One region of the Lysinibacillus sp. NPDC047702 genome, then DNA from elsewhere that is predicted to be linked to it. Evidence: riboswitches for the same ligand, from Rfam matches in the RefSeq annotation. Region 1 holds a riboswitch; each other region holds the start of a gene.

Evidence for each region. Region 1 has a riboswitch for thiamine pyrophosphate ahead of ACQKIM_RS13295 (ABC transporter substrate-binding protein). Riboswitches for the same ligand answer to the same signal wherever they lie in the genome.
Region 2: it holds a riboswitch for thiamine pyrophosphate, as region 1 does, so the genes downstream of both, thiT (energy-coupled thiamine transporter ThiT) here and ACQKIM_RS13295 (ABC transporter substrate-binding protein) in region 1, are expected to answer to the same signal.
Region 3: it holds a riboswitch for thiamine pyrophosphate, as region 1 does, so the genes downstream of both, thiC (phosphomethylpyrimidine synthase ThiC) here and ACQKIM_RS13295 (ABC transporter substrate-binding protein) in region 1, are expected to answer to the same signal.
Region 4: it holds a riboswitch for thiamine pyrophosphate, as region 1 does, so the genes downstream of both, thiM (hydroxyethylthiazole kinase) here and ACQKIM_RS13295 (ABC transporter substrate-binding protein) in region 1, are expected to answer to the same signal.

Annotation. Positions count from the first base shown of each region.
Region 1 covers NZ_JBNNMG010000024.1:44,207-52,417, reverse strand. The annotation lists gene ACQKIM_RS13315 (TatD family hydrolase) at 1-29, opposite strand, end outside; gene ACQKIM_RS13310 (ABC transporter ATP-binding protein) at 19-768, opposite strand; gene ACQKIM_RS13305 (ABC transporter permease) at 746-1,516, opposite strand; gene ACQKIM_RS13300 (thiamine-binding protein) at 1,516-1,806, opposite strand; gene ACQKIM_RS13295 (ABC transporter substrate-binding protein) at 1,808-2,806, opposite strand; TPP riboswitch at 2,965-3,075, opposite strand; gene ACQKIM_RS13290 (hypothetical protein) at 3,135-4,325, opposite strand; gene ACQKIM_RS13285 (sigma-70 family RNA polymerase sigma factor) at 4,306-4,839, opposite strand; gene parC (DNA topoisomerase IV subunit A) at 5,072-7,510, opposite strand; gene parE (DNA topoisomerase IV subunit B) at 7,507-8,211, opposite strand, start outside.
Region 2 covers NZ_JBNNMG010000014.1:33,679-41,889, forward strand. The annotation lists gene ACQKIM_RS09605 (polyphosphate kinase 2 family protein) at 1-633, opposite strand, end outside; gene ACQKIM_RS09610 (hypothetical protein) at 833-1,546, shown strand; gene map (type I methionyl aminopeptidase) at 1,568-2,323, opposite strand; gene thiT (energy-coupled thiamine transporter ThiT) at 2,508-3,068, opposite strand; TPP riboswitch at 3,187-3,294, opposite strand; gene ACQKIM_RS09625 (DUF4870 domain-containing protein) at 3,419-3,751, shown strand; gene ACQKIM_RS09630 (hypothetical protein) at 4,231-4,356, shown strand; gene ACQKIM_RS09635 (helix-turn-helix domain-containing protein) at 4,489-6,285, shown strand; gene ACQKIM_RS09640 (GntP family permease) at 6,397-7,710, shown strand; gene ACQKIM_RS09645 ((Fe-S)-binding protein) at 7,756-8,211, shown strand, end outside.
Region 3 covers NZ_JBNNMG010000005.1:137,146-145,356, forward strand. The annotation lists gene ACQKIM_RS04550 (methyl-accepting chemotaxis protein) at 1-1,311, shown strand, start outside; TPP riboswitch at 1,377-1,491, shown strand; gene thiC (phosphomethylpyrimidine synthase ThiC) at 1,631-3,409, shown strand; gene ACQKIM_RS04560 (catalase) at 3,532-5,037, opposite strand; gene ACQKIM_RS04565 (helix-turn-helix domain-containing protein) at 5,486-6,946, opposite strand; gene hutH (histidine ammonia-lyase) at 7,204-8,211, shown strand, end outside.
Region 4 covers NZ_JBNNMG010000051.1:12,098-20,308, reverse strand. The annotation lists gene ACQKIM_RS20205 (cysteine desulfurase family protein) at 1-369, shown strand, start outside; gene thiI (tRNA uracil 4-sulfurtransferase ThiI) at 366-1,574, shown strand; gene ACQKIM_RS20195 (alpha/beta-type small acid-soluble spore protein) at 1,846-2,064, shown strand; gene thiE (thiamine phosphate synthase) at 2,135-2,782, opposite strand; gene thiD (bifunctional hydroxymethylpyrimidine kinase/phosphomethylpyrimidine kinase) at 2,772-3,596, opposite strand; gene thiM (hydroxyethylthiazole kinase) at 3,596-4,351, opposite strand; TPP riboswitch at 4,442-4,540, opposite strand; gene mbcS (acyl-CoA synthetase MbcS) at 4,728-6,314, shown strand; gene sppA (signal peptide peptidase SppA) at 6,537-7,550, shown strand; gene ACQKIM_RS20165 (RDD family protein) at 7,563-8,183, shown strand.

The DNA.
Region 1 (8,211 bases):
TCTAAATGAATATGGGCATCAATCAACATGAACATCACCCTTCTCTTCTTTTAAAAACGTAAATAATTGTTGCTTTAATGCTGCAAATTTCTCAGAATGACGAATCTCCTCTTGTCGTGGTCGTGCAAAAGGAACAATTATTTCTTGTTTAATTGTTGCTGGTCGTTTCGATAGCACAATAATACGATCCGCCAAAAATAGCGCTTCCTCAATACTATGGGTAACAAATAAAATGGATTTTCGATATTTTTCCCAAATGGATAATAGCCAAGCCTGCATTTCTAGTCTTGTAAATTCATCTAGCGCAGAAAATGGCTCATCTAAGCATAAAATAGGCTTGTCACTAACAATTGCACGAATAAAGGACACTCGCTGCTGCATACCGCCAGATAGCTCTCTTGGATAGGCATTAATAAATGAAGCAAGACCCACTTTTGCTAACCACTCCTTAGCAAGTTCTACATTTGGTCTTTGCTGAAGCTCCTCTACAATTGTGACATTTTCTAAAATGGTTCTCCATGGTAATAAGCATGGCTGCTGAGGCATATAGCCAATCGTTCCTCTTTTCTGCTGTATATCTACACCGTTTAATAAAATAGCTCCCTTATCAATAGAAGAAACACCGCCAATTAATTGAAAGAGCGTGCTTTTCCCACTACCAGATGGACCAATGATTGCCACAAATTCACCGTCCTTTACCTCAAAAGATAAATCTCGAATGACCTGAAGAGAATCAAAGGATTTATCAATATTTTGAACGCTTAGCATGGAATCCTCTCCCCTTCACAGTAAGTTTTTCTAGCAGTAGAATAGCGCTAAATAATACTAAACTTAAACAGACAATAGCCAAAATTGCCACAAACACACGATCTGTACGAAATGATGATTGGGCCAATGTCATATAGACCCCAATTCCCTTTTTGGCACCTAACCACTCAGCAATAACAGCCCCCATAACGCTGTATGTGGCAGCAATTTTAATACCCGAAAAAATAGATGGGTATGCAAATGGCCATTCTAGCTTCCAAAAAGTTTGTGCCTTTGTTGCCCCAATCATCTCAAAATAATGCTTCAACTCCGGTGAGGTTTGACGAAAGCCATCCATTGCTGCAATAACAATTGGGAAAAAGCATACAAGACAAATAATGATAAGTTTAGGTAATAAACCAAAGCCAAACCAAATAATTAATAACGGTGCTAGGACGAGTATAGGAACGTTTTGTGACATAATGAGAATGGGATAAAGTAGCTCTCGAATAAATGAAAAACGATGCAGGAGCACAGCAACTGCTAGTCCACAACCTATGCCAATAGTAAGTCCTAGTAAAGCTAATTTCACTGTTGCGAAGGCATGAGGCATAAATGTTTCATACGATTGTATACCTTCTGTCAAAATAGCACTTGGTGCCGGCAATAACCAATGCGGTATATCTGCTAAACGCACGATTAGCTCCCATATGAATAAGAGGAAGGCGATAAAAATTATCGTCCTTCCCTTTTGTATTGCCCACTTCATCACTGGTATTTCTCCGTTAATGTGCCCATTGTAATCCCAGTTGGCTGATATAAAATTTTCACTTGCGTAATAACATTGATGGCACCAAGCTCTATCATCTTGATATTCATTCGTTCAATAATTTGTAGTAACGTTGTCAGCTCACCCTCCATTGTCGTTTCTAAAGGGTGCACCTCATATTTCACACCTGATGCATCAATAATAGCAATGGCTGCATCAACAAATGGAATAACATCTTCATATTTTTCTGTTTTCGGGATAATTTGTACACTGATTAATGAGTTTGCCATATTACTTTGTCTCCTTTTTCGGTAAAAAGTCGTTTGTAAATGCTTGTTCTGCGTTAAATTCGCCCTCTAAAACGTTGTTGCTAGTCATCCACTTCGCGTAGTTTTCCCAGACAGTTAACTTTTGCTCGCCCCATTGAGCAGCGTCATCCTGATACTTATCTGCCAGCCACTCCTGACTTTTATGCACAAGATCTTTATCTAAATCAGGTACTGCCTCAAGTAAAACATCTGCTGCCTCACTTGGATTACTGATCGCATATTCATAGCCCTTTGCCACGGCAGCGACAAATGCTTCAACTGTCTTTGGATCATCCTTAATCATTGTTTCATTCGTAGCTAGAACGGGTGTATAATAATCCAGTTGATCACTATAATCTGTTAAATACAGCATGTTCAGCTTTTCACCACGAAGCTCAGCTTCAATTCCAGTCCAAGCATAATAAATCCATGCAAAATCAATATCTTTTTTCATCATTGTAAAGAAATCGATATCGCCGGCATTAATAATATCTAATTTATTTATATCTGCATTTTCAGTTTGCATTAATGATTGTAGAACGGCCTGCTCAAGAGGAGCTCCCCAGCCACCATACGTTTTCCCTTCAAATTCCTTTGGTGATGTAATGCCTTTAGAGGCAATTGAGGCAAAGCCAGAAGTATTATGCTGAATAATCGCCGCAATCGATACTAGAGGTACATCCTGTACACGAGCCTGTGTAATTCCCTCCTGATAGCTTATACCAAACTGTGCCTTGCCAGACGCCACAAGCTGATCCGCTCCTGCGTCACCAGGTTGTAAAATATCAACATCTAAGCCCTGCTCTTCAAAATAACCTAATTTCTTAGCAACATATAGCCCTGTATGATTTGTATTTGGTGTCCAATCGAGTACAACGGACACCTTTTTTAATGCATGTTCATCCTTGTTGGTATCCTTTTTTTCGCTACAGCCAGCTAATGTTAAAAGGGCAGCCATAAGAACCAATAACCATTTTTTCATGCTGAATCCTCCCAGTAAATAGTGTGAAAGTGTTCATGAGTGAATGTTTTAACCAGAAGAAAGCGTATTCATAGAATATCTGTAATTAATGTAAAGAAAACATAAAAAAACGCCCAGGAATCCTCCCAGACGTTGTGCAATCAATATCAAAAACTTACTTTTTTTGAATAGATGTTCCCTACGCTGGTACGAGCCAAATCAGGTTCAAAGGGTCAGCGTCTAACGGACACAATCTCAGCTGGCAACTACCAGCCCCCCTACATTCTTTACATATGAACTTTTCGTTGATTATTATACCCATATCTCACTGTAAATAACAAGGCTCTTTTTAATGAAAACGCTGTAAAAATAATTTAATCGCATCATCTCTCGCTTCAAGCATTCCATCCTCAGTGAGATACTTTTCATTTAGCCCAAATACCTGTAATGTCCCTTCCTTATTATAACGTGGCACTAAGAGAGCTAATGAAACATCTTTAAAGGCGTAAAGTGGTGTTAATGAACCATCTTCTTCGACTTGATAGAATCTAAAGCGGTAATGTTCCTCCTTCGGTATCCATTCGTAAAGAGCAAGATTATTCTGATAGGCTGTTAAAGTAAGGGCAATTTTACCATCAAGTTTATGATAGGAGCCATCTTCTAAATCAACATATCCTACCTCAAAGCTTTCTCCAGTTCTAAAAGAAGCATAGATTTTATGGTCAGTCATTGACATGTCATGTATGCGTTTAAAAGGTAAATCGTAGTGTTTTTCTTTTTCCGTTTGAACATCATAGAGCGTAAAGCGGACCGTTTCTACTCCATCTTTTTTAAAGGCACTTGGTAGGAGCAATTGATTGTCCTGATAAATTGGCTGGCTTACTGCACTATTATCAAAGGCTTGTTTAAATTGTTTTACCTCATTTGTACGCAGATTTGTTAAGCTATAAATGGTATGACCTGTCCTTGTATCAGATATTTCTGTCAGTAGCGTATCATCTTCTAAATCCATAAAAGTATCCGTAGGAAAGCCTTTGACCTCTAATGTTACTCTATTTTTTACGAACATAGATTTCCTATCATCAACCATCCAAGCAAGCCAATCTTCATTTACTAACATTTTTGAAATAGGGAATTTACTTGTTACTTCCACTTTTTCAATATGTGAATCGAGTGCATAGGAGTAAATGGTACTGCCTTCGTAATAATAAAAGGAGTTCGTTGCATCATCAAAGACAGCTGTAGATAATGTATGAGCAGATCGACCAGGGATACTAATTTCTTCATAGGATTGCTCAGTTATTTGCGAAATCGTCAATTGTTCCTTTATTCCATCTATAAAAGGATAACTTAATAATGCCGTAAGTGCTAAAGCTGAAATTCCTACTGCTACAGGTTTCCACATATGTTTTTTTACAGGGATTTGCTGTTGCTCAAATCTAACATGAGCAGCCTCTAATATCTCTTCTTTTTTTTGGGGAGTTAATGCTAATTGATCTGGTATAGTAGCCTTTAATCGATTACGTAAATTCATTTCCATTATAAAACCCCTCCTTTTCTAATTGGATACCTACTCGTTTTCTCCCTCTTGCTAGCCTTGTTTTCACTGTATTGATTGAACATTGTAAAATGGATGCGATATCGGTGATAGATAGTTCATCATAGTAATAAAGCCAAAGAACCTCTCGATATTTCGTTTCTAATGTAGTAATACTGTGAGCAATAACATCCATTTCCTCCTGCTTTAAAATTTGAGATTCCACTGAAATAGAGGCTTCCTGCTTTTTAAAAAGTCTAGTTAACTCTGTTTTCCTATATGCCCAGCTTTTAAAGTAATTATGACACTCGTTGACGACCATACGGTATAAGTAAGTTTTGACACTAGAACGCCCTTCAAATTGCTCCATATGAATGTAATAGCAGATGAACACTTCCTGCACAATATCCTCTGCCCTTTCTTTACTTTTTACATATGTATAAGCTAGTCGAAGTAAGTAATGACCGTATAAATCCATAGCCTCCTGTAAATGTATATCTCGTTGTTGTTTCTTCAAGCAATTCCCTCCCTTCATCAATTTGTAAAGTTAGACAAAGCACACTGCTCATTGGTTTCATTTTTCCATTAATTTTATATTAATGGCATTATTCAACTGGTGCTGAATAACGATATAAAAACCAGCACTCATAAAGGAGGGCACTGAAAAACTAAAAAAAGTCGATTTGCATCACATTTTGTGGCAAATCGACTTTTTTAGTGTCCTTCTCATAAAGAGAACAGGCTTTAATCTAGCTTGGATTTTGTTCTTTTTTTGCTGTTAATACATGTGAGATCTGTCCGTCAGTTGCAATATCTACTTTAAACGAGCCATTTGAATGACGATCTGCACGGGTTAATGCATGAACATCTACGACCTCTTGTACACCTTTTTCAGTTTCAATGATAACATGCTCCTCATCTGTCGCTTTGACAACGGCAACGATACGATGAGGGTTTGCTTTTAATTCAGTTAAAACCTTTAAGCCCCGTTTCGCGCGACTAGCCATCTCTACTTCAGCTACATTCATTTTCTTCACAGCACCTCGCTGCGTTACAATAACAACATATTCTGTGTCGTTTGGCTGTAAAACATTGACACCAACAAGTGCTTCCCCATCTTTTAAGGTAATCCCTTTGACACCACCAGTTTTCACACCAGTTACTGGTAACTCCTCCATTGGGAAACGGATGGCATAGGCTGTATCCGTTGTTAATAATAATTCAGTGTCATCCGTAACGAAATCTGCAAATATCATTTCATCGCCAGCTTTTACATTCATTGTTTTTATCGGCTTCGAATAACGGGTAACTGCATAATCTGCCAAAGGAGATCGTTTAATTTGTCCATCTTTCGTAGCCGTTAAAATATAGGTATTTGCTTGTTCAAATGTCTCGAAACCATAGACCGCAATAATAGATTCATCCTCTCCAGTTGGCACAATACTCGATATATGCTGACCGAGATCCTTCCAGCGAATATCTGGGAGCTCATGAACAGGCTGGTAAATATAATTGCCTCGATTTGTGAACAGCAACAGATGATGCTGTGTATTTAAGTTTTCTTCATACAATAAATAATCCGAATCCTTCATCGCAATATCCTGACCATTTGAGGCTGCATGAGAACGTGTAGATGTACGTTTAATATAACCATCCTTGGTTACAGTAACGACAACCTCTTCACTTGGTACAAGGACATCTAATGTAATTTTGATTTCTTCAATTTCTTGTTCAATTTTCGAACGACGTGGCTCTGTAAAGCGTTTTTTAATATCAAGTAACTCCTGTTTTATGACGCGGATAAGCTTTGCTTCACTATTAAGAATGCCTTCTAGCTTGGCAATCAATTTATTTAATTCATCCTGTTCTTGGCGAAGCTCTGTAATGTCTGTGTTCGTTAAACGGTATAATTGCAAACTAACAATTGCCTCAGATTGCACCTCTGTAAAGTCAAACTTAGTTTGTAGATTTAGTTTCGCATCTTTTTTATCATTAGAAGAACGGATCGTAGCAATCACTTCATCTAAAATAGACAATGCCTTAATTAAGCCGTCAACGATATGCGAACGATCCTTAGCCTTTTGTAGATCAAAAATCGAACGGTTTGTAACGACCTCTTTTTGATGGGCAATATACGCATCAAGTAATAAAGGTAATGTCATCATCGTTGGACGACGATTATGAATGGCAATCATATTAAAATTATAAGCTACTTGTAAATCCGTAGTTTTAAATAAATAATTTAAAATACCATGCCCTGGTACATCTTTTTTCAGCTCAATGACCACACGTAAGCCTGTACGGTCCGATTCATCGCGAATTTCCGCAATACCTTCTAGACGCTTATCGACGCGTTGCTCATCTATTTTTTTCACAAGATTCGCTTTATTAACATCATATGGCAATTCCGTAATGATGATCTGCTCTTTGCCGCCTTTAATAGGTTCCACAACAGCTTGCGCACGGACAATGATTTTACCACGGCCTGTTTCATAAGCTTTTTTAATACCATCAACACCTTGAATAATACCACCTGTTGGGAAATCGGGACCTTTAATAACTGTCATCAACTCATCAACCGTTGAATGAGGCTTTTCTAAGCGCATTAGAACACCGTCCATCACCTCATCAAGAGCATGAGGAGGAATATCTGTTGCATAGCCAGCTGAAATACCTGTCGAGCCATTCACCAGTAAATTTGGGAAGCGTGCTGGTAACACAGTTGGTTCCATATCCTGATCATCAAAGTTTGGTACGAATTCAACAGTTTTCTTGCCAATATCACGTAGCATCTCTGCGGCAATAGCTGATAGTCTTGCTTCTGTATAACGCATCGCTGCTGGTGGATCACCATCAACAGAGCCGTTATTGCCATGCATTTCAATCAGCATATGACGCGCTTTCCAATCTTGACTCATGCGCACCATAGCTTCATAAACTGAGCTATCACCATGAGGATGATAGTTACCAATTACATTTCCGACCGTTTTAGCGGATTTACGAAATGGTTTATCGTGTGTATTCCCCTCAGAAAACATTGCATATAGTATACGACGCTGCACAGGCTTAAGACCGTCACGTGCATCAGGCAACGCGCGGTCTTGAATAATATATTTACTATAGCGACCAAAACGGTCACCCATCACTTCTTCTAAAGGTAAATCTTGAAACTTTTCCGTACTACTCATGCTTGGTCCTCCTCTTGTTGGATGAATTCATTGTCTAAAATATTTGAATCATCCTCCATACCGAAGTTTACATTGGCTTCGATCCATTTTCGACGCGGTTCAACTTTATCGCCCATTAATGTTGTGACACGTCTTTCAGCTCGTGCACCATCCTCAATCGTTACACGAATTAACGTACGTGTTTCAGGGTTCATCGTCGTATCCCACAGCTGGTCTGCATTCATCTCACCAAGACCTTTATAACGCTGCAATATGTAACCCTTTCCAACTTTTTTGATGGCCTTTTGTAAATCATTTTCAGTCCAAGCATATTCAATCACTTCTTTTTTACCAGTACCCCTTGAAACTTTATACAATGGTGGTAAAGCAATAAAGACTTTGCCTGCTTCAATTAATGGGCGCATGTAACGATAGAAAAACGTTAATAGCAACACTTGAATATGTGCACCATCCGTATCGGCATCGGTCATAATAACGACTTTATCATAGGCTGAATCCTCAACAGAAAAATCTGTGCCAACCCCTGCTCCAATTGCATGAATAATCGTTGAAATTTCCTCATTTTTCATGATGTCCTGCAGCTTGGCCTTTTCCGTATTAATGACTTTACCGCGCAATGGTAATATGGCTTGGAATGTACGATCTCTCCCTTGCTTTGCGGAGCCCCCAGCAGAATCACCTTCGACTAAATACAGCTCGTT
Region 2 (8,211 bases), on a different contig from region 1:
AATCCATGGCGCATTCTTTTTGTCTGTTTTCTCAAACATATCATTTGCTGCTTCTACATACTTAGGTGTTTTCTCACGATTACGCCAATCTTCCTCTGTTAACTTCCAAGCCTTATAAGGGTTTTGCTCACGTTCAGTAAAACGTTTGAGCTGCTCTTCATCTGAGACATGGAGCCAAAACTTGATGATTATGTAATCCCCTGCAGTTAAGATCTTTTCAAAGTTATTAATCTCCTCAAAAGCTCGTGACCATTCATCCTTTGTTGCAAATCCTTCAATACGTTCCACTAAAACTCGTCCATACCATGAACGATCGAAAATAGCTATTTGTCCATGTTGTGGAAGCTTTCTCCAAAATCGTTGTAAATAGTTGTAGCGCAGTTCATGGGGCTGAGGTGCAGAAATTGGATGTACCACATAGCCTCGCGGATCAACACGTTCAATTAAACGTTTGATGGCCCCTCCCTTACCTGCTGCATCCATACCTTCAAATACTAATATTAGCCCAATTTTATTTTTTAATAAAAATTGCTGTGCATTTAACATTTCATATTGGAGTACTTTTAATTTCTTTTTATACATTTTTTTATCTAGTTCAATAGATAAATCTAAATCTGTTAAATTTTGAGCCATTAAAACTTCACTCCTTCTATTTGGATTATTCCTATTGTACTAAAGAATCATTTAGATGCCTATACAAATGGTAAATTGTAGATAGTTTATATGAAACAACGCGATACATTATTGGGAATTTCCGTTATAATGGAAAGAGTGCAGTCCTATACTTAATTGTCTTTTCCCTATACAATTTAATACGAAGGGAGAGGAAAACATGCCTCAATTTATTTTGATGACAATCACTTATATTGTCTCAGTCATCCTAACCTTTTCATCCTTTTTCATGAAAATAAATGGTCAATCTTCGTTAGACATCTCTAATCGTTTTCCTGTTGTATTTGCACCTTTTAATGTCAGTCATGTAATTTGGATCGTCATTTACATGTTACTTGGTTTTTGGTTAGTCATGAATTTTAAAAAGACAACAATTAAACAGACTGTTCTTTTTAGCAGCATATGTATATTGCAGATAATCACGATAGTCGTTTGGCATCAGGAGCTATTTATCGCATCTCTTGGCAATACACTACTTTTAGTTTTCTGTGTGTTTTCGCTGTACAATACATATCCTCTAAGCGATAAATCGTTGGCAGGACGTATCCCTTTCTCTATTTATTATGCATGGTCGACATTTATTTTGATGACAGATACAAGCTTTACATTGACAGCTTATGGATGGAACGGCTTTGGTCTTAGCAACCCTCTATGGGCAGTAATTTTATTGACAATCGGTGTTGCCATCGCATTACATATGCGCTTCCATCATTTCGATATTATGTATCCATCTGTATTTATTTGGGCTTATATCGGAATCGCGTTACATAATGGTTTTGAAGAGCTACTTGTAACAACAGCTGCTTTATTTTTATGTGGTGTACTATTAGTCGGTATACTTTTCATAAAAAAAAATCCTGCCTCCCCCAAATAATTGGGCAGCAGGATTTTTAATTTATGCCTCATCCAATGAAGTTAAAATAATTGGTTTGTCTTTTGTCACAATAATTGAATGTTCGATTTGGGCAACTAGTGATTTATCTGGAGTAACGAATGTCCAGCCATCACCAGCTTCAACAATATGCTCTGCTTTTGCTGAGATAAAAGGCTCAACCGCAAGTACCATGCCCTCTTTCATGATTGTAGAATCCCATGCATCATAATAGTTTAAAATATGATTTGGCTCATCATGTAAGGAAAGCCCTAAGCCATGACCTGTTAGGTTCATAATGACTGTTAAATCATTAGCATATGCTTCACGCTCAACAGCTTTACCAATTTGATTTAATTTTGATCCAGCCTTTACTTTTGTCATGGCACGATCAAAGGCACTTTTTGCCACACGACAGAGCTTTTCTTTATCTTCGTAGCCTTCTCCCACTACAAATGAAATGCCTGTATCTGCAAAGTAGCCATTTAATGAACCAGATACATCGATGTTGACGATGTCTCCTTCTTTAATCACGCGTTTTCCTGGAATACCATGTGCTACCTCCTCGTTGACACTAATACATGTGTATCCTGGGAAGTCATATTCTCCTTTAGGTCCAGAAATTGCTCCTGCCTCAGCAAACATACGGCCAGCAATTTCATCGAGTTCAAGTGTTGTTACACCAGGTTTTGTCGCAGCCTTCATTGCCTCACGAATTTCAGCACAAATACGACCGATTTTTTTAAAGGCTTCAATCTCTTCTTGCGTTTTTACAATCATTTTTAACGTCCCTTTCATCTAATATCTACTCTTTAATATAACATAACTTGTTTGACATAAAACGTTAAACGCTTTAAATATTGTATGCCCTCATAAATTGCAAAGTGCTAAAATGTAGCAATATTTCACAGCGAGTAGTTAAATACGATACAAAAACCCTCCACTACTGTGAAGGGTAGATTATTTATGATTTTCGCTGCATTAATTGTGGTGCTGCTGTAAATAACAGAACACCAACAATGGCAGTTAAAACTGTTGCTGGTAGCATATATGTTCCATTATAAATAATTGAATAAATCCATGCATTTTGATCGCCAGCATACTCCGAGAAAAATACAGCGCCAGCAATGGTATGTGCTGCATAGCGTAAAAATCCTGCTAATACAGTTCCAACAATAATATATACCGCCATTTTCGTTTTGTTTAGATTGTTTGCAGCCTCAAGAACTGGTTGACGTACGATTGCAGCCAAGCCTACTATTGTGAAGGCAACGCCATAATCGAGTAAGCCTTGTAACCAATGCACAACTGTAGCACCAAACATTGTTTGCATAACACCAATAAGTAAGCCCGTTGTCAGACCAGGTAAAAGACCCCAGCGAAAGGCTATTAAAATTATTGGTACCATCACTAGACTAACAGAGCCGCCTTGTGCCCATACTTTAAAGGAAATCTGATCAAGCACAAGGCCAATCGCTGCGAATATCGCGATCTCCACAAGCATTAAAAGTCTTTTTTTGTCCATATTATTCTCTCCTTTGTTCCGATGTAGGATACAAGAGCAGGAATAGAAATCAAATTACTTTTTGACTCTATCTGGCAAAAAAAAACAATGCCAGGACAGAGCCTCACATCGTACAAGTGTCGGTTTCTATCCACATCCCTACGCAAGTGTTAACTTACAGGTTCAAAGAGTTAAGGCATTACGTGCCTAGTCTCAGCTGACATCATCAGCTCCCCTTGTGGTCGTTACATCTTTTTTATTTGAACAACCTCATTGTACGCAAACATGGATATGATTACAACTCTCTTTCACAATATTTTTTGAAACTTTGCTGTTTTTCATGCGTAAATATTAAAAAAGGAGGTACAACTATGGAGAACCAAAAAATTTTATCTGCCTTTAGTTATCTCAGCGTTTTTTTTGCACCCTTTATTGTGCCATTAATTGTTTACTTTGTTTCTAAAGATAGCGACGTAAAAAGACACTCTATTCGAGCACTTATATCGCATTTAATCCCGTTTGTATTTGGTATCATCTTCTTTGCTGTCTTTGTCTTCTCAACCATATCGTTTAACACCTTTGATCCACAATCAGGTAGCAATACGTTTATGATCGTTTGGTTTGCATCATTTGCCATTTACTTACTTGTCTCACTAGGGATTGTTATTTGGAATATAGTGCAAGCTGTTCGCGTTATTCGTTAATGTTTCATTTTTAATATCAATTTCGCCTTGGCGTAATTGCGTCCGGATTTTGAATTGTGCAGGCACAATTCATTCTTTTGAAAATCCGTGACATCCGCTGGAGGCTTTGGGCCAACAGATGTTTTTTGTGCGAAAGCGTAGTGCTAACGCAGCGGCAGCAACATGATGTTTTTTGTGCGAAAGTGTAGTGCTAACGCAGCGGCAGCAACATGATGTTTTTTGTGCGAAAGTGTAGTGCTAACGCAGCGGCAGCAACATGATGTTGGTCACTCAGTTGTGTGTTGCTGTCGCTTCGCTTTCGCACAGATAAATTGCCACAGGACGTGGCGTTCTTAGACTGAGTTCCTCTATTTCAGTAGGTGTTTGGACACCCACTGAAAAGAAACCAAAACCGCATTCATCTCACCCTATAGAGGTGGGAGTCTTCTGCTGAATGAAGATAAACAGGTAGAACTTTTAGTAAAAGGAGCTGTTTTTTTATGAAAGTATCTAAAGTTGTCAAAACCGCCGTAAAATTAGCACCTATCGTTATACCAATTGTCAAAAAAGTAATTGCTGCGAAAAAAGGAGCCCCCTCTTCTCCAAAAAACAGCTATAAGAAATAATACATCCCAAATAAAGAATCTGCTCATCTTTTTCCCAGCAGATTCTTTTTTTTGACTCTATAACTTTTTTCTAATTTGTACTTGGCATAGCAGATTTATATTAAAATAGGGTTTAGCACTACAGATGAGGGGTTGTTAAAAATAAATAGTGAAAAACAATTAATGAGCTTGGTTAAGGCAGCACAGGTTCTTACTTCAACACTCGATATTAACCAAGTATTAGAAAAATTAATGAATGAGGTACTTCATGTGATAGACGGTGCTGATGCAGGGGTATTGTTTATGTTAAATACAGAAACTAATCGTCTAGTTGCCAAGCATGCCATTGGTTATAACCTGGCTTATTTAAAAAAGATTCACCTTGCCTCAAATGAAGGGATGACTGGAAAGGTATTCTCTCAAAAACAAGCATTTAGATTTCACTCTAGCAATGATGTTACAGAAAGCATGGCGGATTTATTTCCACAGTATGAAGAAAACTATACAAAAGCAGTTGGTGATTTAACTTATCCCAAAAGTGCTGTTTGTGCTCCACTTCTTGATAAAAGTAATTCATGTATAGGCGTTTTAACAATTGTCAATTTTTCAGGAGATACACAGTTTGAAAATAGTGATTTAACGATGTTACAGGCATTTGCAAACCAATCCTCAATTGCTATTGAAAATGCAAAATTATTTACTCAAAACGAACGCTCTAAGCGCATTTATAATGCTTTAACACAGGTTTCCTTAACACGTGGCCGACTCAGCGATATGATTGATACGCTTGCATCATTACTAGACCAATCTGTAGCAATTATGACAGATTTTTACGATCTATTGTTTGCATCATCTCCTGTAGCTAAACTTGCTACTGACATTTTAAAAGAGCAAAAATCACAGCATCTTGATACAGTTGTACAGCAATGTGTAAGACATCAAGTATACATACCATTTAAAGATGAAACGTATGTAAGTTACTTATTTCCTATCCATACAGAACGAGGTGTTATAGGAATACTACTGATTGTGATGAATCAACATTTACAAATGGATCCTTTAGATTTATTTGCAGTAGAACAGGCAGGTGCATTATTTGCCTTACAGTTAGCTGAGGAGGAAAAGGAGCTAGAAAATTCCTTTAAATACGACGGATATTTGTTACAACAGCTTTTAAACTCAAATTTCAATGCCTTTTATAAACGTCAAGAAGTGCAACAAACTTCTCATTACTTATGTGCTACTCTACAACTTGATGGAAGAACATATCATGTTGCTCAGACTAATAAAATGCAGCACCAATTTAGTAAACTACTATATCGTTTAACTCGCTTATTTTCCTTACCAGTTTTCATCTCGGAGCATGATTTACACTATCATTTTTTATTTATGAACAATTTGCGAGTTTCAGTCGAACAGTTTAAAGAGCGTATTCAATATTTTTTTGTACTCCTCGAAAAAGACTCGACAAAGTACAATTCACTATCGTTTATGGTTGGTCTCGGAAGACACTTTGACACAATTGAAAACATTTTCAGTTCATATCGGGACTCCACAAAGTGTATTGACTATTTACAGACACTAGAACAGGCACCATTCATCATTTCCTATGATAAGCTTGGACCTTATACACTTTTTTTAAATAATGACCCACAGGAAATGGCAGAATATGTTGAGTTGAAGCTTGGACCAATTATGGAATACGATAATCAACATAAAACTGATTTGTTATATACACTAAAGCTATTTTTTGAACATAATCAAAACCGAAAAAAAACAGCTGAGGCATGCTTTGTACACCTAAACACCATTAAATATAGACTCCAAACGATTTTTTCATTAATAGGGATTGACGAGCAGAATGGGAAAACTATGTTCGAATTAAATCTTGCTATCTATATGTTTTCTTACTTACAAAATATAAAATTAGCCAAAACAGACAAAGGATAGTTCTTATCTTTGTCTGTTTTTACATAGTATTTTCATAGTATTCATTGTTATACTAAACCCTACTTGTTGAATTTTCAGAATATTTTTATTAAGCAGGAGGGCTGTCTAGGTATGGAAATATGGAGTTTATTTACGATTATTGCGTCACTGGCTTTATTAATATTTTTAGCATTACGTGGCTTCAGTATCATTATTATTGCGCCAGTAGCAAGTTTAATCGTCATCATTTTAAATCAAATGCCTATTTTAGATTCATTACAAGGCAACTATATGAGTGGGTTTATAAATTTTATGAAAAATTACTACCTTATCTTCTTATTTGCCGCAATTTTCGGAAAATTTATGGAAGAAAGTGGTGCTGCTCGTTCAATAGCTGAAAAACTTTTGAATATTATGGGACGTCATAGTAAATTTAACGCGCTAATGGCAGTCGTAATTATATGTGCCTTTTTAACATTAGGTGGCATTAATACATATGTCGTAATTTTCGCCATTTTACCAATTGCTAAACCATTATTTAAAGCTATGAATATACCTTGGCATTTATTTACGGGGGCATTTTTCTTCGGAATGGCAACATTTACAATGACCATGCTACCTGGTTCACCATCTGTACAAAATATCATTCCAACAAAATATTTAGATACAACAGCTACTGCAGCACCTGTTGTTGGAATTGTTGCTACTATTACCATTATTCTTTTTAATTGCTTCTATTTAAAAAGACAATTATCTAAAACAGAGGCACGTGGTGAAACATATGAAAATATGAAAAATCCCGAAAAACAAGATTCAAAAGCTTTTGAGGCAAGTGTTAGAAGATATCCGCCATTTATCTTAAGTATTTTGCCACCTATCTTCTTAATTGTTACGTTAAACGTTTTTAAGGTAGATATCCTTTATACATTGATGCTTACTGTGCTTCTTTCTATCATTATTTTTTGGAAATACATAGACAACAAGCTACAAGCAATTAATGTGGGTGCAACAAATACCGTTCTACCAATTGTCAACACAAGTGCTGATGTCGGGTACGGTACAGTTATTGCAGCAACTGCAGGCTTTGGTGTGATAACAGAAATGCTTGCCAACATACCTGGAAGTCCCTTAATTTCTCTTTATGTCGCTATTGCAGCACTTGCAGGGATTACAGGTACTGCCTCTGGTGGACTTGGAATCGCAATGGAAACACTTGCTCAAACGTATTTAGATTTAGGGGTTGATCCAGAGGCACTTCATCGCGTTGCGACAATTGCCTCCGGTAGTTTAGATTCATTACCGCACAATGGTGCCGTTATTACTGTATTGGCTGTTATAGGATTAACACATAAAGATGCCTACAAACATATCTTTTTTGTTTCAGTAATTGGGCCCATTATTGCGGCAATACCAGCATTAATTACTGCGATCTTACTTTATTCTTAAGTAAATACTCTCAATTATTATTTAAACAGTAGGAGATGAACAAACATGAAAGTCTCACTTTTCGCAACATGTTTAGTAGATATGTTTCAAACAAATGTGGGCAAAGCAACTGTAGAACTTCTAGAACATCTTGGCTGTGAAGTTATTTTTCCAAAGGGGCAAATTTGCTGTGGACAACCTGCCTATAACTCAGGCTATGTTCAGGAAGCAAAGGAAGCCATGAAAAATATGATAAAAGCATTTGATGGTGCTGATTACGTGGTTTGCCCTTCTGGTTCCTGTGCTTACATGTTCCGAGAATATGAAAAGGTTTTTGTGAACGATGCTGAATGGGCATCTAATGCAAAGCAATTAGCTGAAAAAACGTATGAATTAACACAATTTATCGTAGCAGTTCTTGGTATTACGGATGTGGGTGCTAGCTTCAACGGAAATGTGACCTATCATATGTCTTGCCATATGACACGTTTGCTTGGTGTAAAAAGCGCACCTTTAACGTTA
Region 3 (8,211 bases), on a different contig from region 1:
GAGTTTGTTTCTGTAGAGGGGTGGGGAGATTTTATTTCTGCTTATGCACCTGTTAGAGCAGAAAATGGTGAAATTGTTGCATATGTTGGACTAGATATTGAGAGCTCCATTATTTATGGCATTCAAAAATCTGCTGTAACAAAGTACTTGCCTATACTTTTAGGCATTGTCATTTTATTGAGTGTCGTTATGATGACGACATTGTATTTGTATATGCGAAAATCACTGAAGCCAATATTTATCATGAAACGAGCAACAATAGCCTTTACAGATGGAAATATGGCAGAAGCTCAACATATATTGGATGAAATAAGCTTTGAATCAAATGATGATATTTCTGATTTTAGCAGCAAATTTAAAGAGATGATGCAATCCATGCATCAAATTATATTTAACCTTTCGGGGATTGGCACAGATATTTCTAAGGCCACTGATAGTTTACAGGAGGTAGGAAATAATGTGCAGCACTCAAGTAACAGGCTGATTGAAAGTGCAGGGGGAATAGAGGAGAGTGTGGATCGACAAAGAGACCTAGCGACACATTCCTTTAAAACAATTGAAGAGATGACGGCAGGAATTATGCAGATATCAGCCTCTGTTTCTTCCGTTATGAAAAGCTCATCCAATACAGCGAATCTTGTGAAGCAAAGTCAATCGGAAGCGGCAATGATTACGGATCGGATGAATGGCGTGGCAGATTTGGTGACGCATACGGCAAATAATGTGAATATTCTTGGTGAAAGATATAGCACAATCGAAGAAATGATAGGTGTTATTCAAAGTATTGCCGATCAAACAAATTTATTGGCGTTAAACGCGGCGATTGAGGCAGCGAGAGCAGGTGAACATGGTAAAGGCTTCGCTATTGTCGCGGAAGAGGTGAAAAAACTGGCGGAAATGACAAAGCTGTCGGCAGAAGATATTCGTCAGCATATATATGAATTTAAAATAGTGACAGAGACGGTGTTAAAAGAAATGGACCATAGTACTGTTGAAGTTAAAGAGGGAGCTCATTTAGTGATGGCTATTAGTGATGAGCTAGATCATTTGTTTGAAGCAGTAAAAGTAGTTGAGGAAGATGTTCAAAATGTTTTTGAGGTTACAAACACAATGTCCAAAAACACGAACGTCGTTTTATCGGCATTAGAGCAAACTAATGAGGCATCCGAGGCTGTTTTGTTGGAAACAAAAGAAGTAGCCGATGCATCTAAGTTGCAAGAATTATCATTGGGTCAACTAAGTAGAACGATTCATGAATTAACGGAGCAGGTAAAGCGTTTAGAGTTTATGAAGCAAAAATATAAACTCTAAAGTAAAAAATAGTAATGATGCTTCCATCTCTTAGCAATATCTGTTACACTAGCATCAAACTTAATAGCATTAACTAGGGGAGTCTGATGAGTCAGGCTGAGAGGGAAACGCATAGAGGTTTCTTGACCCTTTGGACCTGATCTGGCTCATACCAGCGTGGGAAAGTTAAGAAATTATTGCGAGCTCTTTACAATGCGATAATTATACCTTTTACAATCATAGCCGGATCCAAAATTTTTTGGATTCGGTTTTTTTATTTTTATTGGGTGAGCTAGATTCGGTCCTTGTATGAATTTTCTATAAGGGAGAGAAGCGGGTCATGACAACAATTAGCGAAAAGAACATTACCATTATGTCAAGCTTTGATGGTAGCAAAAAGGTTTATGTAGAGGGATCAAGATCAGATATTTTAGTGCCGATGCGTGAAATTGCATTAAGTCCAACGACAGGAAGCTTTGGAGAAGAGGAAAATGCACCAGTCCATGTGTATGATACGAGTGGTCCATATACTGACCCTGCCTATAAGGTAGATATTACGAAGGGCTTGCCAGCGTTGCGAAGTGAATGGATTAGAGAACGAGGGGACGTAGAGGAGTATGTGGGGCGTACTATTAAACCAGAGGATAATGGTTTCCGCAAAGCGGATGATCCGCGTATAAAGGAAAATACCTTTCCGGATTTATCAAGAAATCCTCTGCGAGCTAAAAAAGGTAAAAATGTAACACAGCTTCATTATGCACGAAAGGGAGTTATTACACCTGAAATGGAGTTTGTAGCTATTCGCGAAAATATGGATCCTGAATATGTTCGCTCGGAGATTGCGGCGGGGCGTGCCATTATGCCTTCTAATATTAATCATCCTGAGGCAGAGCCAATGATTATAGGACGTAATTTTCATGTGAAAATTAATGCCAATATTGGGAATTCAGCAGTGTCATCATCTATTGCAGAAGAGGTAGAGAAAATGACATGGGCAACACGCTGGGGCGCTGATAATATTATGGATTTATCGACTGGTAAGCACATTCATACGACACGTGAATGGATTATCCGTAATGCCGCGGTGCCGGTTGGAACAGTGCCGATTTATCAAGCGCTTGAAAAGGTAAATGGTATAGCTGAGGATTTAACGTGGGAGGTGTATCGAGATACGTTAATCGAGCAAGCAGAGCAAGGGGTTGATTACTTCACGATTCATGCGGGTGTGCTATTACGTTATGTACCGCTAACGGTAAATCGTGTGACAGGTATTGTGTCACGGGGAGGTTCAATTATGGCCCAGTGGTGCTTATATCATCATCAAGAGAACTTTTTATATACACATTTTGAAGAAATTTGTGAAATCATGAAAACATATGATGTTGCCTTCTCGTTAGGGGATGGTTTACGTCCCGGATCAATTGCAGATGCCAATGACGAGGCACAGTTTGCAGAGCTTGAAACGTTAGGTGAATTAACACAGATTGCCTGGAAGCATGATGTACAGGTGATGGTGGAGGGACCGGGGCACGTGCCAATGCATTTAATTAAAGAGAATATGGACAAGCAGTTAGAGGTGTGTAAGGAGGCTCCTTTCTATACTTTAGGACCACTGACAACAGATATTGCACCAGGCTATGACCATATTACATCAGCTATTGGTGCTGCAATGATTGGATGGTTTGGTACGGCAATGCTATGCTATGTGACACCAAAAGAGCATCTGGGCTTACCAAATCGAGAGGATGTTCGTGTAGGGGTGATTACGTATAAAATTGCTGCACACGCTGCTGATTTAGCGAAGGGGCATCCAGGAGCACAACAGCGAGATGATGCGCTTTCAAAGGCACGCTTCGAATTCCGCTGGCGTGATCAATTCAACCTGTCTTTAGATCCAGAGCGTGCAGTTGAATACCATGATGAAACATTACCAGCAGAGGGGGCAAAAACTGCTCACTTCTGTTCAATGTGTGGACCCAAGTTCTGTAGTATGAGAATCTCACAAGATATTCGTAATTATGCTAAAGAAAAAGATGTAAATACGACGGAGGCAATTCATCAAGGGATGCAGGAAAAGGCTGAGGAATTTAAAAAAGCAGGTAGTCAAATTTACCAATAATGAAAGCAATGGCTTATGTCAAAATATAGACATAGGCCTTTGCTTAATCAAAAAAACTCCATGTGAATGGTAGATTCACATGGAGTTAAAGTTGGATTTGGATATCAATAATAAGTGGAAAATTAAACGTTAGTTGGTTGTTTTACGTATGGGTTAGCAAGATCCATACCTTCTAATGAAAGACCCATTGCTTTTGCAACACCCTCACCATATGCTGGATCAGCTAAATAGCAGTGAAGAATGTGGCGGCGCTTGATGAACTCTTCAACAGATGCCATATCATTTGCTGTATTTTCGAATAGACGTTGTTGTTCTTCTGCAGTCATAAGGCGGAATAGTTTACCTGGCTGCTCGAAATAGTTGCTATCATCTTCACGGAAATCGTGGATACCTGCGTGACCATCAATACGTAATTCTGGCTCTTTATAATCTAAGTTGTGCTCCCACTCACCGTAGCTATTTGGTTCATAGCCTAAAGTTGAACCAAGGTTGCCGTCAAAACGCATAGCGCCATCACGATGGAAAGTACGGAATGGACACTTTGGTGCATTTACTGGAAGCATATAATGATTCACACCTAAGCGGTAGCGTTGCGCATCTGCATAAGCAAAGATACGTCCCTGTAACATTTTGTCTGGTGAGAAGCTAATACCAGGAACAATATTAGATGGCGCGAATGCTGCTTGCTCAACCTCAGCAAAATAGTTGTCTGGGTTTTTATTTAATTCGAATTCACCTACAGGAATTAATGGGAAGTCTTTTTTATACCAAACCTTTGTTAAATCAAATGGGTTATATGGTAGTTCACGAGCTTGTTCCTCAGTCATTACCTGAATGTACATCATCCATTTAGGGAAATCGCCTTGTTCAATGGCACCATATAAATCACGTTGGGACGATTCACGGTCTTTACCGACTACATCCTCTGCTTCAGCACCTGTTAAATTTTTAATGCCTTGTTCTGTGCGGAAGTGGAATTTTACCCATACACGCTCGTTTTCAGCATTGATAAAGCTATACGTATGAGATCCAAAACCGTGCATATTACGGTAACCAGCTGGAATACCACGGTCAGACATTACTATTGTGACTTGGTGGAGTGCTTCTGGTAATGAAGTCCAGAAGTCCCAGTTTGAGTTTGAGTTTTTCATATTTGTACGCGGGTCACGTTTTACCACGTGATTTAAATCAGTAAAATGTAATGGGTCGCGGAAGAAGAATACAGGCGTATTGTTCCCAACTAAATCCCAGTTACCTTCTTCTGTATAAAATTTAAGGGCAAAGCCACGAATATCTCGCTCAGCATCTGCTGCACCACGTTCACCTGCAACTGTAGAGAAACGTGCAAACATTTCTGTTTTCTTTCCAACCTCTGAGAAGATTTTTGCTTTTGTATATTGAGTAATATCATGCGTTACAGTAAAAGTACCAAATGCACCTGAACCTTTTGCGTGCATACGACGCTCAGGAATAACTTCACGGTTGAAGTTTGCTAATTTTTCAACTAACCATACATCTTGAAGTAAAAGAGGACCTCTTGGACCTGCTGACATAGAGTCATGGTTGCTTACTACTGGAGCGCCACCTGCTGTTGTAAAACGACGGCTACGATCATTTGCGTTTGTCATAATAGTTTACCTCCTGAAAAAAATTGTGAGTCAAACTCTTCATCAATAACTATAACAAATACAAACTAGAATTGCTAGTACATTATAATAATTATCGTTAAAGAATTTTTATTGTAAGATATAAACTATTATTTTATGTGGAGAGTAGTAGAATTATGCAAAATTACATTACCCAAACGCAGATTTTTGAAACAATATTAGAATTAAGAAAAGGAGATGAAATGCTTTTAAATCGTAATTAGGATGATTTTTTTCTCTATTATGCTCAATTAAAGTAGACTGTAATCTAAAATTGCGCATTACACTTCCATCACACAAACACATTCTATTGAAATATCATTCTCGATTTTTAGTGATGCATCGATATGCTTGTATACTAAATATAATGTGAATAAATCACTGTTTTCATTGACAGAATTGAAAATAGGATATGCTAAATGAAAATTCATTAATAAGTTTTCCGATAGCGATTGGGTGTTATGCCTATCTGCTGTTTAAAAATCTTAATGAAATAATTTGGATCTTCAAATCCATTTAATTGTGCAATCTCACTAATAGCAAAATCTGTATCCACAAGCATTTTCGTAGCATTATGAATCCGAGCCTGCTGTAGGTAACGTTTAAAGGGCAAGCCTTGCTTCTTTGAAAAAATCGTACTTAAATAATTGGGGCTAATCCCTAATTTATGGGCAACGAAGGGTAAAGATAACCTGCTATCCTGAAATTGTTGATTGATAATTTCTATTGCCAGCTCTACATAATCAGTTCTTTTCTCCACTCTTGCCTCATGAGCCAGCTCAATAAGCCTTTGTGTAAATGAAATGATGCCATTTAGTATGGTATAAAAAATAGGATGTTCGATAATTAAATGAAAAAGTTGTCGGTAATGTTGCTCGATAGCCGCTTTCTCATGCAATTTATACTTCAGCATGAAGCGGCGAATTTGCGCTAAGACACTAGTTAGATGAATACGTAAGTCATCTTGCTCATAATAAATTCCTTCATTGGATAGCTGATATAAAAATGTTTTAACGGCCTCAAGATCGCCTTCCTCTAAACTACTAATCAGTAACTGTTGCTCCTCTGGTGTTAACAAAGGATCAAATGGCTGTGCTTCGAGTTGTTTACTCGCATAAAAAATATGCCCGAATCCCTCGTAAAAGCTTTGATGAAGGGCACGCTTTGTGAAGATATACATATTTTTAAGAGTTGTAGGTTCTCCATCATATATCCCAATATTTATGGAGCTATTGCTTGTTAGGCGCCATTCCTTTATCAGCGTACGTACATCCTTTTCCACAATCTTCATATCATTTGTTTGAAATAAGCAGACGATACTATCAGATAATGGGTAGACTTGCATATGATAGTGAATTGCTGTTTGCTGCAGCCAGTTAAATAGCTTGTTCAATGTTTCTAACTGTTCAGGCTCAATCATTGTAAAATATATAGTCGCCTCAATGGAGCTAGGCTTACTATCTATAAATAACTGATAATAGAAGGATTCTTCTGAAGTTTCCTCAACAGTAGCATTATTTACTTGTGGTGTACGAAGGGAGATAGTTGTAAGCTTTTGCTTCAATACCTCTAAATCAATAGGTTTTACAAAAAGGTGCTGTACCTGTAGATCAATGGCTTTTAACGCATTTTTAAATAAGGGCTCTGTTGTCATTGCTAAGATCGCCCCAGAATATTTCTGAAAAACATGATTTAGAGCAGTTAAACGATTATTTGGGAATAAGTCAATATTCAATAGGATTACATCAGGCTCGAATTGCTGAATGCATTGTGGTGCCTCCGACATACTGGCGCACATTTCAATTGATACATCTCCAGGAAAATATGTATGTAAAAACCAACGAATACCAGAAAGCTCTGCAGGGTCTCGATCTATTAATAACAACCTCATCACAATCAACCTTTCATAAAATAATCCTGTTTCGTAAAAAAGTACGATTATATTCATAAAAATAACATAAAAATCTGAGGAAAATCATGTTTCTTGCATTAAAATTCTCTATTTTCTGAAAAAAGTAGTTAGTACAATGTAAATAGAGTAATCTCCATTTAATCTTCTTACAGAAATCGTTTTCAGCGTGAAAGTGAAAAGAGTTAATGGATTAAAAATATTTTTACACAGCCATAAAGGGAATAGGGGGATGTCATATGAAGTCAATCATCGAGCTTGATGGCAAAACATTAACTAGAAAACAAATAGAGGGAATTGTTAAAGGTCATGCAACGGTAACGCTATCTACAGAAAGTGTGGAGCGAATCCGTTTGAGTAGAGAGCGAATTGAAAAACGTTTAGCTGAAGGGCAAACGATTTATGGTGTTAATACAGGATTTGGAAAACTAAGTAATATAAAAATTGAAGAGGAAGATATTGAGCTTTTACAGCTGAATTTATTGCGCTCAGATGCAACAGGTGTTGGTGCACCGTTTCCAACGGATGTTGTACGTGCAATGATGGTTTTGCGTGCCAATGCTTTAGCACGTGGTTTTTCAGGTATTCGTCAAGAAACAGTCCAGCTATTAGTGGATTTCATTAATAAGGGTGTGCATCCAATTGTACCGTCTCAGGGTTCAGTTGGAGCCAGTGGGGATTTAGCACCATTATCGCACCTTGCTTTAGTGCTTGTAGGTGAGGGTAAGGCTGAGTTTAATGGAGAGGTACTGAGTGGTGGTAAGGCATTAGAGAAAGCCGGATTAACGTCTGTTCGACTACAGGCGAAAGAAGGGCTGGCGCTTGTGAATGGCACTCAAGCAATGACAGGTATTGGTGTGTTAACAGTCAACGAAGCTGAGCGCATAGGGCTAGCGGCAGATATGGCAGCAAGTTTAACGCTAGAGGCCTTAAAGGGGATTACATCAGCGTTCGATCCGGCGCTTTTAGCAGTAAGACCACATCCAGAATTAGAGCTGGTAGGTGGAAGAATTCGTAAGTGGCTAGAAGGAAGTAAACGGGTGACAAAGCAAGGTGAGATACGTATGCAGGATGCCTATTCATTACGCTGTATCCCACAGGTACACGGTGCATCCTGGCAATCATTCTTCTACGCTCAAGATCGTGTGCAAACAGAAATGAATGCAACGACAGATAATCCAATTGTTTTAGAAAATGGGGAGGTACTATCTGGAGGACATTTCCATGGTCAACCAATTGCCTTAGCA
Region 4 (8,211 bases), on a different contig from region 1:
GAAAAAAAATATCGTAAGTGGCAGGATGAAATATGTCTGCAATTACGTGAATATGGTGATGCCGTGCATATTTTATCGACGCCTCAGGGAGCAGCACATATTTTATCCTTTAGCATTCGTGATTTAAAAGGTGAGGTTATTATTAATGCAATGCAAAAACGTCAGGTAATCGTTTCTACATCAAGCGCTTGTTCATCAAAGCAAACAAAAACAAGCCATGTGGTAGAAGCCCTAAAACTTGATGAGCATTTTAAAAAGGGTGTTATCCGTATAAGCTTTGGCGCCTATGTAATGGATGAGGATATTACAAAATTTAAACATGTATTAAAAGAAGTAATGATGGAACTTAAAGGAGAACATACACAATGATTTGGAAAGAAATTTTAATTCGTTATGGCGAGCTTTCAACAAAAGGGCGTAATAAAATGGATTTTATCCGTCGTCTGCGAGAAAATATTCGTCATGCGTTTGCTGATTTAGGGCATTTACACATTCGTACAGAGCGTGATCGTATGTTTATTGCTATACAAAATGAAACTCAAATGAATGTTTTATTAGAAGGGTTACCTAAAATTTTCGGCATACAATCTTTCAGCCCAGTGGCAGCATGTGATAAAGATATTGAAGCCATGAAAAAGCTAGCCATTACAATTATGGATACATTTAAACATGAGCAACTTACCTTTAAAGTAGAAGTGAAGCGCACTGATAAGACATTTCCATTAGAATCACATGCTATTCAACGTGAAATTGGCGGCTATGTTTTACCAAATTACAAAAATCTATCGGTAAAAGTAAAGAAACCTGATATTGAGCTTCGTGTAGAAGTACGTCATGATGCAACTTATATGATGGCACAAGTGATTCCTGGTGCAGGAGGAATGCCGGTAGGTTCTAATGGGAAATCGCTTTTAATGCTTTCTGGAGGAATAGACAGTCCAGTCGCTGGCTATTTAATGATGAAGCGTGGTGTACGCTTAGAGGCGATACATTTCTTTAGCCCACCATATACAAGCCAAAATTCATTGGAAAAGATTAAGGTACTAGCAAATGAATTAACGAAGTTTGGCGCAAGTATTCGTTTACATGTCATTCCGTTTACTGAAATTCAAGTATTGATTAAAGAAAAGGTACCTTCTAATGTATCAATGACAACTACTCGTCGTATGATGTTAAAAGTTGCTGATAAGGTACGAGAGGAAATAAATGCACTGGCTATTGTGACAGGTGAAAGTCTTGGACAAGTTGCGAGTCAAACACTTGAAAGTCTAACAGCAATAAATGCAGTAACCAATACACCAATTTTACGTCCCTTAATCTCAACTGACAAATTAGAAATTATCAATATTGCTGAGAAAATTGGCACATATGAAACATCTATACAGCCGTTTGAAGATTGCTGCACCATTTTTACACCTGCAAGTCCAAAAACAAAACCAAAGCTTGAGAAGGTTGAGCATTATGAAAGCTTCTCGGATTTTGATGAATTAATTGAACGTGCTGTGAAAAATCGGGAGGTCTATATTTTCCCGAAAAAAGAACAAGAAGCTGATAAATTTGCAGACCTTTTATAAGTAGAAGAAATTTATCTTGATTCAATATTCGCTGAATCAAGATAAAGCCCTAGCGGATGTCACGGATTTTGAAGAGGCGCTTAGCGAGCTTGAAGAAATCCGAAGGCAATGATGCTGGAACGTAATTGATTGTAAGTCGCCTCAAAAGCATATTTTGAGGTGGCTTTTTTTAGTTTTTCCTCTATTTCCTTTAGAGGTACAATTTACCTCTAAAAATTTTGTATTAAAAATCTAATATCGCACATTCTATATTCACAAGGAGGTGAGAGACATGACTTCAAACAACAACCGCAGTTCAAACCAGCTTGCAGTACCTGGTGTACAACAAGCTCTAGATCAAATGAAATACGAAATTGCACAAGAATTTGGTGTTCAATTAGGAGCTGACGCTTCAGCTCGTGCTAACGGTTCCGTTGGTGGTGAAATCACTAAACGTCTTGTACAAATGGCAGAATCTCAATTAAAAGGTATGCCAAACAACAATCAATAATTGCTGATTAAGTAATTATTAAACTTAAAACCAGTGACCGTAAAAGGCACTGGTTTTAGTTTGTTTACATTTAGATCTTTTTATCCTCAATAAAAAATGATTTGAATATTGCTACGGTATTGGAAATATCCTCACTTTCACAAATCGCAGAAATAACGGCGATACCATCGGCACCAGCGTTAACAACTGATTGTCCATTTGAACAATTTATGCCTCCGATTGCAACAATGGGGAGCTCAGGATTTTCAATGCGGACGTACTGTAAAAACTTTGTTCCACTTGGTGGATTTGCATCACTTTTAGAAGTGGTCGCAAAAATCGGACCAATTCCTACATAATCTGCCCCATATTGTAGCGCAGTTTGCAATTCAGCTTGAGAATGAACTGAAACACCTAGTATCATCTTTCCAATTTTTTCACGAATTTTAGATACAGGGAAATCCTCTTGACCAATATGGATTCCATCTGCTGTAAGTTTTACTGCAAGCTCTACATCATCGTTGATAATAAACGGCACTTTATACCGCTGGCAAAGCTTTTGACAATGACGGGCAAAATTTTCATATTCTTGTCCAGTTAAGGCTCGAGGCCCTTTTTCTCGTAGCTGAAACATGGTAATTCCATGCTGTAAAGCTTTTTCAAGAACGTGTAGTGGCTCCTGATGTACTACATTTCCTGTGCCCATTATAAAATATAGCTGTAAATCTTCACGATTCATGAATAGTCACCTCACAGGACTCCTTATAGTTTTGATAGGCAAAATGATTTGTCGGTCCATGCCCTTTACCCAGAGCTAAATCATATGTTATTGCTAATTGAATAAATTTTTTTGCTTCTATAATCGCTTCTTTTATAGGAAGACCACCGCCCAAAAAAGCAGTTAAGGCTGCTGAAAACGTACAGCCAGTACCATGTGTATTTTTTGTAGAAATACGAGGAGTTTGCATAGAAAAAGACTGTCCATCGTGAAAAAATATATAATCAATGGCGAAATCCTTATCTGCTAGATGCCCTCCTTTTATAATGACACATCGTACTCCTGTTTGTAATAAGAGATAGGCTGCTTCTTTAATATCAGCTAAAGTTTTAATTTCTCTACTAGTAAGCCTTTCTGCCTCTGGGATATTCGGAGTTACAATGGTTGCAATTGGCAGTAAAAGATTCATGATGGCATCAATTGCGTCTTGTTGTAATAAGCTTTCTCCGCCCTTCGCGATCATCACAGGATCTACAATAAGCGGAACTTTAGTATTAGCCATCATTTGTGAAATAGTTTGAATGATGTCAGAGGAAAATAGCATGCCTGTTTTCATTGCACTAATTGAGAAATCCTCCAATAGTGCCTGTAGTTGTTGCTTAACGAAGTTTGCCTCAATGGGCATGACATTAGATACACCAAGGGTATTTTGGGCAGTCAATGCTGTAATGACAGAAGTTCCAAACACCTTTAATTCCTGAAAGGTTTTTAGATCAGCCTGTATACCTGCACCGCCGCCACTATCAGATCCAGCAATAGTCATTACAACCTGCATTATTCTTCACCAGCCTTTGAAAGACGATAGAGTTCATTTAATACAGCAATTTGAAAATCACCAATGTATTGTGTAGTAGAACCTGCTTGTTCAGCAATTTTTTTATAAAATCTTAGTACTTCTATTAATTGGTGATAAGGCTGATGACCAGTTACGTAAGCAGCACAACAAATGGCACTTAATAAGCAGCCAGTTCCAGTGACCTCTGTCATATGAGAATTCCCACCTGTAATCCATTGCAGTTGATTTCCATCAGTTATTAAATCCTTTTCACCTGTGACAATCACTATACAATGATAAAGCTGAGCAATTCTCTTCGCTTCATCTTCTAAAGATATTGAACCTGCGCCACTATCTACACCCTTTTGCTGCCATTCTACATTGGCAATTGCGGCAAGTTCTCCAATATTGCAGCGAATTACTGCAAATTCGATCTCATTTAACAGATGTTGTACAGTTTGTTTTCGGTAGGTTGTAGCTCCAGCGCCAACAGGATCTAATACTACAGGTATGCCAAGTGCATTGGCCTTTTTCCCAGCAAGTAACATGGATTCTTTCTTTTTGTCATTAAGTGTACCAATATTAATCAATAAGCTTGAGGCAATTGCAACCATCTCCTCAACCTCGTCACTGGCATCAGCCATAACTGGCGAGGCACCAATTGCTAATAGGCCGTTTGCTTGAAAATTTGCCACCACATAATTTGTAATACAATGAATTAGTGGATTTTTTTTGCGGATAGTTTGAAAAATCATTCTAAGTCCTCCTTTATTGGATGGACGTAAGCATGCAAAAAAGGCTCCTTTTTGTGTAATAAATACACGCAAAAGAGCCTTTCATCAGTGAATTAGATGTGAATTGCTCCCTACGTCAGTATTAACTAACAGGTTCAAAGGGTCAGGTTTTACCTTCTCAACTCCAAATGAGTCCCCCTGCAATTATGCTTTTAGTTGACCAAAATGTACCATATTTTTCTTTCCTGTTCAATAGCTAGTTTTGACAATGAACGTGACTGATGCCATATAACAGAGTATGATAGTTGTCATGACTTTTCTAAAATAGAGTGCGAACCATTGAAAATGATAAAAATGGAGTTTTATAATGAGTCATAGCAAAAGGGAGGCATTTGCCATGAAAAGACAAGATTTAATTGCACCTGAATGGTACAATATTACAGAGGAAATTGAAAAATATGCACAGGATGCAACCAAGAATGCACTAATTATTTATGATGAAAATAATGATGTTAAATTTATTACATACGCACATCTACTTGCAAAGGCAAATCAGGCTGCACATGTTTTTACAAACCAAGGTTTAACAAAAGGTGATGTATTAATTGTAATGGTGCCTAGATCTGTAGAAGCCTATATTGTCTATATTGCTGCATTAAAAATCGGTTTAACGATTATTCCTAGTTCCGAAATGCTAAGAACGAAGGATATAGAATATCGCATACACCATGCTAATGCAAAGGGTATAGTTGCTTATCAGCCATATATTGAGCAATTTGATAACGTGAAAAACTTACAGGGCTTGCAGCAATTCGTAATAGGAGTAGCACATGAACCTTGGCAGTCATTACTACAAAAAATGCAAAATCAACCAACAAACTACATAAGTTCTACGCCAACGAAAAGTACAGATAATGCATTTTTAGCTTATACAAGTGGTACAACAGGCAATCCTAAGGCAGCAGTACATACACATAGCTGGGGATATGCTCATTTACGAACAACAGCGCCGAATTGGTTAGGCGTACAGGAAGATGACATTGTTTGGGCTACAGCAGCTCCAGGCTGGCAAAAATGGATTTGGAGTCCGTTCCTCGCAACATTGGGAAGTGGTGCAACCGCATTTGTGTACAAAGGTAAATTTGATGCGGCAACATATCTTACACTTCTTGAGAAATTCAATATTAATATCCTGTGCTGTACACCAACTGAATATCGATTTATGGCTGCATTAGAAAACTTACAAGATTTTAATTTAGAGAGTGTTCGTCAGGCTGTTTCAGCAGGAGAACCTCTAAATAGTGATGTAATAAAAGTATTTTCGAATGTTTTCCGTTTACAGGTTAGAGATGGTTATGGGCAAACTGAAAATACATTATTAGTCGGAACAATGGTAGGTATGGAGGCTAGAATCGGCTCAATGGGTAAACCAACTCCAGGAAATACAATAGATATTATCAATGATTTAGGAAATCCTGTTTCAGTAGGAGAAGTAGGTGACATTGCTGTACATCGTGAGACACCTGCATTATTTAAAAAATATTTACATGATCCTGAACGCACTAGCTTACAATTTAGAGGTGATTGGTATATCACTGGTGATCGAGCATATAAAGATATAGATGGTTATTTTTGGTTTGAGGGACGAGGAGACGATGTTATTATTTCATCTGGCTATACAATAGGACCATTTGAAGTAGAAGACGCTTTGATGAAACATGCAGCAGTAAAAGAAGCGGCAGTTGTAGCAAGTCCTGATGAGGTTCGAGGAAATATTGTGAAGGCATTTGTGGTGCTTAATGATGGAGAGATAGGAAATGCTAGTCTTATCAAGCAACTTCAAAATCATGTAAAATCTTTAACAGCTCCATATAAATATCCTCGTGCTATTGAATTTGTAACTGAATTGCCAAAGACATCATCTGGCAAAATCCGTCGTATTGAGCTGCGTCAACAAGAAAAAAATAAATGTGCCATTAAATAGTTACAGGTTGACATTTTGTTGAGGTTTTTGTCAAAAGCAATAATTCACATAATAATTTCCTAGGAAATAATGTCGAAAATCAAAGTTCATGTTTTTTTATCGAGCTTTGATTTTTTTTATGATATTCGGTAATGTTAATGAGCATAACCTTTTGCAAAGATTGCAAAAAAATGAAACATATTAGAAAGTTATTCGTATAACGTGTAGAGGAGGCGGAAAGACATGAATGTAAAAAGATGGACTGCTTTAATTATTGCAGGTGTATTACTTGTATTTTCTTTAGGTATAAACACTGTATTTGCGATATTTAAATCAGATTTCTTTGGTAATTTTGATAGCTTAATGGCTAGTGATAATTTATCAGTAATGGAGACAGTTATTGAAAACGGTAGTATAAATAAGCGGATAGCCTATTTAAAGGTTGATGGGGCGATACAAGATATTGGTTCAAGTTCGTTATGGCAACCAGTAGCATATGATCATCAATTCTTTTTAGACCAATTAGATAATATTTTAAATGATGATTCAATACAAGGTGTTGTTTTAAGTGTTAATTCACCAGGTGGTGGTGTTAAGGAATCTGCAGAAATTTATAAAAAACTTTTAAAAATTAAAGAAGAGCGACAAATTCCAATTTATGTTTCTATGGATTCTATGGCTGCCTCAGGAGGTTATTACATTTCAGCACCAGCCGATAAGATATTTGCACAGCGCGATACAATAACGGGTTCAATAGGTGTTATTATGCAATCAATCAATTATCAGGCTTTGGCAGAAAAAGTTGGTATTAAATATGAAACATTTAAATCTGGTGAGCATAAGGACATGCTAAGTCCTATGCGTGAAGTAACAACAGAAGAGCGTACCATGATGCAGGATATGATTAATGAAACGTATGAGGAATTTGTTAATATTGTTGAAAAAGGACGTAATATGTCTGAGAAAGATGTTAAAAAAGTTGCTGACGGTCGAATACTTAGTGGTACAAAGGCACTTGAATCCGGCTTAATCGATGAAATTGGTGATGAGGAAGCAACGATTACTGCATTACGTGAAGACTTTGGTTTACAAGATGCTGAACTATTTGAGTATTCATATGAAATGGGTGGCTGGCAATCATATGTCGGAATGAAGATTGGATCTGTGTTTGGTCCATCTACTGAGGAAAAAATGCTGATGAAAATTATGACAGATTATAAAGCACCGAAAATGATGTACTTATACGGCGAATACTAAGGAGGGAGTACAATGACAAACCATGAAATTGTTATGCAAGGTTCACCCTCTCTCAGCAATACGCTACTAATTGATCCAGAAGAAACGATCACGAATAAAAACTATGCTAAAAAAACAGCAGGATTTTGGATACGTTTTTGGGCATTTTTATTAGATGGATTTATTATAACAGCAGTTGGTGGTATTTTTGTTAACCCTATTTTTTATCTAATGGATTGGTCTTTATCTGACACAGTATGGTATGCACCGATTTCAATAATTACTGTTATTCTCTACTATAGTTATTTTGTCCTGATGACTAAGTTTTTTGGGCAAACATTAGGAAAAATGGTATTTGGATTGCGTGTGGTTTCATTAAAGCATGATAATCTCACTTGGTCTGATGTGATATTTCGTGATTGGATTGGGCGGATTATTTGTAATATTTTTATGCCGCTATATATTCTTGTAGTTATTTTACCTGACAATAAAGGTTTGCATGATTTCTTTGCAGATACAACCGTTGTGCATGAAAATACGTTTATTGAAAAGGTACTAACACAACCATCACTTCCAATCAAAGAGGATAGTCTTCCAACTGAACCACTCATAGAAAAAGATATAGACATTTTGGAAGAAAAAAAAGAGGAATAGTAATTTGAGCTGTCTCAAGAAAATGAGA